DNA from 2 places in the Paenibacillus jepli genome. Region 2 is predicted to be linked to the other one. Evidence: predicted binding sites of a transcription regulator. Region 2 holds the regulator's gene; the other holds the start of a gene.
What was found. Region 2 encodes NrdR, which represses ribonucleotide reductase genes. Its sites were predicted from a motif close to AACACNATATATNGTGTT; they were not measured.

Region 1 (3,210 bases), 370 kb from region 2:
TGCACCCGGATATGGTCCTCCGCCGCCAGCTCCATGGCGGTGACATAATAGTCCGGCAGCTCTTCGCCGGGGTGCCGGTCCTTCCAGACTTGGGCGATCGGCACGAGCTGCTTGTCATACCCCAGCCGGCTCTGACGGTAATATTCAAAGGCAAAGTAAGGCTCGATGCCGGTCGAGGTGCCGACCATCGTGCCTGTGCTGCCAGTAGGCGCCTGCGTAATCAGGGTTACATTGCGGATGCCGCGCCCACGGACCGCTTCCCCCACCTCGGGGTACACCGTTGCCAGCTCGCGCATGAAGCCGCTGCTTAAGAACTTGTCGGACTCGAAAGCCGGGAACGAGCCTTTCTCCGCCGCGATCTCGGTAGAAGCCAGATACGCCTCCTTGGCGATGAATCCGTACAAACGGTCCAGGAAGCCCAGCGACTCCTCGCTGCCATAGCGGATCTCCAGCCGGATCAACAGCTCCGCCAGCCCCATCGTCCCCAGACCGACCCGGCGCTCCCGTTTCTGGTTCGCTTCATTTTGCTCGAAATGATAAGGTGTCACATCGATGACATTATCCAGGAACCGAACCGCCCATCGCGTCACTTGGCCCAACTCCTGCCAGTCCACATCATGCGCGGTCTCATCGTAGAACCGGGAAAGATTGATCGCGGACAGGTTGCAGACGCCCCACGCCGGCAGTCCCTGCTCGCCGCACGGGTTCGTGCAGATGACCGGGTTGAAATACCAGCTGTTCGACATCTCATTGTAGCGTTCCATGAAGACGACACCGGGCTCCGCCGACTTCCACGCCGACTCGATGATCGTATGCCAGACCTCGCGTGCTCTGACGGTCCGGTAAGGGATGACCCGCTTGCCCATCTCCCGCCAAGCTGCCAGATCTCCCTGCCAGAGCCGGTCATAATCCGGATCCCGGGTGTCCGGGAAGACGAGCTCCCACTCCAGATCCTCTCTGACCGCCTCCATGAAGCCGTTGCTGACGCAAACCGAGAGGTTGGCATTGGTTACTTCGCCCATCTTTTGCTTGACCGTGATGAAATCCTCCAGATCCGGATGCCAGTCGTTGATCATCAGCATAAGGGCACCCCGTCGGCTGCCGCCCTGCTCGATCAGCCCGGTCGTATAACTGAACAGGCCGCCCCAGGACACTGAACCGCTCGATGAACCGTTGACGCCGGCGACGACCGCCCGTTTGGGCCGCAGCGACGACAGATTGATGCCGACACCGCCTCCTCTGGCCATCACCTCGGTCATCTCGGTGAGCGTGGCCATGATGCCACCACGGCTGTCATGAGGGGACGGCAGCACATAGCAGTTGAACAACGTCAGCTCGTCGCTCGCCCCTGCCCCTGCGGCGATCCTGCCGCCCGGGACCAGCTTCCAATCCGCCAGGATCGACCGGAACCTCTGCTGCCACTGCTTGCGCAGCGGCTCGGTCTCTTCTACCGCAGCCATTGCTTCCGCGAGCCGGTCCCACATCTGCTCAGGGGTCTGCTCGCGCGTCAAGGTCAGCTTGTCCACATCGGTCGTGACGATCAGCCCGCTTCTTGTTTTCACGGTCGCCTGGCTGCCGGTACGCTCGATGACTTCTCCGGCTTCCTTGGCCGGGAATTTCGGGTCATCCTTTATCATGACCAGCACGGTATCTCCCGGCTTCGCAGCGGCCGGGTCATCAGCCTTCCAAGCGTAACGATCCAGGAATATTTTCTCGCTTAACCCTGTCAAGCTGCTGGTCTGCACCTCTGCCATCTTTACCACGCCTCCATTTGCTGCAGGATTGATCATTCGGATCCATTCAGACTAACCAATCACTACATATTGTATGTTTGTTTCATAATAACATACTATATATTGTATTACCACCGTTCTAAATCTCACAATCTGGTGACGCAACCTTCCGCCTGTCCAAGCGGTCGCGATCCTGAAGTGTCCCTGTTTTTGCGGGTTCCTCTTATGATTCCCCTAGATTGCGGCAATACTGATAGACATGTAATGTTTCTCACAGCCAGCCCTCGCCCCTGCAAGGGCAAGGCTCTCATAAGGAGGATAAACAATGGCCAACTCCACACATTCTGCAAGTTCGGACTCGCCCGGCAAGAACAAACTCCATCCGTTGGTCGAGCTTCATTTTGACCGCAGCTGGCAGGATGAGCTGCAGCAGCGTCTGGCCAAAAACGGTCCTTGGGATGAATGGGTGCTCTATAAGCTGGCAATCGAAGCCCAGCAGGCGCGCAAAATCGACAGCTTCGACGAGCTGCAGTGTCTGCGCGTGCTGCCGTCCTTTGATCCGATGCCCCACCAGATCTCCACCGCTCGCAAAGTTTTGGACGGCATGGGCGGACGAGCGATTCTCGCAGATGAGGTCGGTCTCGGCAAGACGATCGAGGCCGGACTGATCCTCAAAGAATATATCGTTCGCGGGCTCGTCAAAAAGGCGCTTATCCTGGTGCCAGCTTCACTCGTGCTTCAGTGGGTCCGGGAGCTCAACCAAAAATTCGGAATCGCCGCCGTGGCTCAAAAAAAAGCCCACACGTGGCATTATGATGTCGTCGTCGCTTCGATCGATACCGCCAAGCGGGAGCCGCATCGCGAGCTGCTGCTCGGCACGGACTACGATATGTTGATTATCGACGAAGCTCATAAGCTGAAGAACAAAAAAACTACCAATTATCAGTTCGCAACCCTGCTGCGCAAAAAATACTGCCTGCTGCTGACAGCTACGCCGGTGCAGAATGAGCTTGATGAGCTGTACAATCTGATCACCCTGCTCAAGCCGGGACAATTGGGCGGGCAGAGCGAATTTGCGGCCAATTTTGTCGTCGATAAACGGCAGCCCAAAAACGAAACTGAACTTCATGATGCGCTCTCAGGCGTCATGATCCGCAACCGCCGGGGAGATGGCGGTATCGAGTTCACCCGCCGCATCGTCAAGAATATCCCGCTGCAGCTCTCTCCCGAGGAACAGGCGCTTTATGAAGCTGTGACCAGCTTTGTCAAACAGCGGTACGCCGAGAGCGGCGGCGACCTGACCAGCATGCTGTCGCTGGTCACGCTGCAGCGTGAGGTGTGCAGCAGCCGGGATGCCGTGTTCATCACGCTCGTCAATATGTTCAAGAAGACGCCTGAAGATTCACCACTGCGGCCGAAGATTTGGGAGCTGGTCGAATATATCCGACAGATCCAGGCTAATACCAAAGCGGAGACT
Region 2 (3,210 bases):
CAATTGGCGCAAGATAAGGCTCCACCCAAGCCGGTATGTCCTGCTCATCCGAGAAGCTAGCATACGTAGATGGCTCCTCATTAGCTGGCAGCGCACGTCCCAGCATGGCCACAAATTCCGCCCGGCTCACCTGTCCATTAGGACGGAAGGTGTTATCCTCATAGCCATTGACGATCCCCTTGCTCACAGCTTGCTCGATCGCGGATTTTGCCCAATGATTCGTCAGATCCGTGAAATCAGGAGAAGGTGCGACAGGCTCTTCAGGCCCTGGCGCTGGCTGCTCCGGCTGGGTGGGCTGCTCAGGCTCAGGGTCCACTGGTTCTGTAGGCTCCTGCTCCCCTTGCCATTCCTCGATTGAGTCCTTATCCAGCTGCAGCTCTACCTTGTACTCGTGATCATACAGGAAGGTCGGACTGACCTGCCAGTAGATCTTCACCCAGCCCTCAAGCTTCTCACTCAGATCGTCAACCTCAAACGAGACGACTCGGGTATTGGCTTGCTCGTTCTCCACTACCGTCTCCGGTGTCGCAAGCCCGTTGCCAGTGTCGATTTTGAACCCAATAATCTCCTTGCTCTGCTTTAGAGTCACTTCTACCGTCAACTTGCCGTTTTGCACAATGAGCTTGCCCGGAGTCACGACATAATCCTGCATGACGGAGACCTGGTCGGTATTGTGCTTCAGGAAGGTGTAGTCCAGGCTGTACACACCATCAGCCAGCTGCTGCCCTGTCTCTGCCGCGTATGCGATAGAAGGTCCTTGTTGATTTGTACCGGAAATCGCGGCCCCAGGTGACACCGGTGTTAGCAGAACAGCCATGAGTGCTACAGATGCAGCCGTTGTTTTTATGTACGTATTCAAAATAAAAGCCCTCCACCCTCAATTGATTATCATTCTCATTAACCCAATTGATAAAAGCATACCGCATCCTTCCAGCAGCTGTCAAATTTTTTTTCGTTTAATTTTGCATCGTATGTTTATCATCCTGAAAATAATTATTAAAGACTATCCCCTGGCTCTGACGATGCCCGGTACGTTACAGTCGACGCGTGGCGGGTTTGCCAGCAAATAGAGGAAGAAAGGTGTGTCACAGCTGACAACCAGCGGTTAGCGGACACATCTTGCCGAAGCAACCAAAATTCTTAACGACAAAAAAACAGAGGCATCGCTGCCACTGTTTTTTCGACCATCCTCATGTTCGTTTCGAACGTCTACAGACCAATACAAATTAACGCTCCCTGCTACCGCCCGTCCTTGTCAGACATCGGATGCTTGGATAGCAAACCGGTCAGCTCTTTCATGAACATGTTGATATCCTTGAACTGCCGGTATACCGAGGCGAAGCGCACGTAAGCGACTTCATCAATCGGGTACAGCTGCTCCATCACCAGCTCGCCGATCTGGAAGCTCTCGACCTCAGCCTGTGCCGTGGTCCGAATCTCCTTCTCCACCTCGGAGACGATAACCTCCAACTGATCAATAGAGACTGGTCGCTTCTCGCAGGCTCGGATCAACCCGCGCAGGATTTTATCGCGGCTGAACTCTTCGCGGCTGCCGCCTTTCTTGATGACGATAAGCGGCGTCTCCTCGATCATCTCGAAGGTCGTGAACCGTCGGCTGCACTGCTCGCATTCGCGCCGTCTGCGGATCGATTTATTTTCGTTGGCCGGTCTGGAATCCAGCACCTTGGTACCCGCATAATCGCAATAGGGACATTTCATGTTCGTCATTCCCTCCGTTCTCTTAAAGTATGGGGACAATAATTACCATGTATTCTCGGTTATGATCAGACGAAAATCGCACATAATACTTTTACCAACCGCAAGGAGGTGACACACATGAGCCAAAACCGCAGCAGCAACCAACTGGTCGTACCACAAGCAACAGCAGCGCTGGACCAAATGAAATTCGAGGTAGCGCAAGAGCTGGGTATTGCTATTCCGCAAGACGGATACTACGGCAATATGGCAACTCGCGATGCGGGTTCCATCGGGGGTTATATTACCCGCCGCCTGGTACAGATCGCTGAGCAATCCCTTGCCGGGCAATACAAATAATACTAAGTCTTAATTCGAAAGCCTTGACCACTGCCGAAAGTCAGCCGGTCAAGGCTTTCTTTGGTGTAATGGACGCTAGCCAATTTCACTCTATATAGAACGTCCCTGCCTTCCGTCAAAGTGTCGGATATAAGGACTTATACTTTTCATAGTAATAAAAAACGCGCTTCACATAATGCCTCGTCTCTCCGAACGGAACATCGCTCAATTGATCAAGGGTGCCGTCCCACACCTGCTCCGACATCCAGCGCTTCACATTGCCGGGACCCGCGTTGTACGCGGCCACTGCCGCGATCGTATTCTGATCGAATTGCTTGCTCAGGGAATGAATATACCATGACCCCATCTCGATGCTTACATCCGCGCGATGATGGATGTCATCCATGGTCACAGAAGTAAAATTGGCTTGATCGATAATCCAGTCGGCTGTGTCCGGCATGATCTGCATGATGCCCAGCGCGCCTTTGGACGACTCACGCCCGGTCTGGTAGTTGGTCTCCGAGCGGATGATTGCCGCCAGCAGATATGGATCCACCTTGTAATTGCTTGCACTGGCACGTATATCCTCCCGATAATGAATCGGATACATCATCTGTTCGATACGATCCGAGCGGATGAACAACACGACGGTAGCGACAACTACCGCCAGCAGTACAACTGTACGCATCAGTCGTCTCACCGTTTCACCGCCTTCCGCATAAAGGCTTCCACTTGCTGCTCCGTCTCCTCGAGCGATCCGCTGTTGTCGATGACCCAATCGGCCCTGCTGCGCTTCTCTTCGATATCCATCTGCAGCCCGATTCTCGAGAGCGCCTCTTCCTCCGTCATCCCGGGGGAGCGCGCCAGCAGCCGCTCGACCTGCAAGGGCTGGGGTATGTATACCACTAGCACGCCTTCGTACAGCCCGGCTTGTCCAGTCTCGAATAGCAGCGGTACATCGGCCACCGCCAGTCGGTCAGGGTCCTCGTCTTCATATTGCTGGAGCCGGCTCTGCATCCGCTCTCGGATAGCCGGGTGAAGGATCGCTTCCAGCTCCTTCAACCTCTCCCGGTTGCCGAATACCAGCTTGCCCAGCCCCGGACGATCAAGTGTCCCATCCGCCGAGAGCACGGCTTGTCCGAACTGCCGGACGACGGCTGCGAGCGCGGGCTCGCC

Region 1: a site for NrdR is predicted at 1,846-1,863, ahead of ABC336_RS03075 (adenosylcobalamin-dependent ribonucleoside-diphosphate reductase). Genes of this name have one in related genera too.

What each region holds. Positions count from the first base shown of each region.
Region 1 covers NZ_JBDFMD010000001.1:647,168-650,377, forward strand. Annotated here, with positions in the region: gene ABC336_RS03075 (adenosylcobalamin-dependent ribonucleoside-diphosphate reductase) at 1-1,754, opposite strand, end outside; gene ABC336_RS03080 (DEAD/DEAH box helicase) at 2,059-3,210, shown strand, end outside.
Region 2 covers NZ_JBDFMD010000001.1:1,019,453-1,022,662, forward strand. Annotated here, with positions in the region: gene ABC336_RS04695 (S-layer homology domain-containing protein) at 1-859, opposite strand, end outside; gene nrdR (transcriptional regulator NrdR) at 1,240-1,719, opposite strand; gene ABC336_RS04705 (alpha/beta-type small acid-soluble spore protein) at 1,837-2,055, shown strand; gene ABC336_RS04710 (lytic transglycosylase domain-containing protein) at 2,171-2,734, opposite strand; gene coaE (dephospho-CoA kinase) at 2,731-3,210, opposite strand, start outside.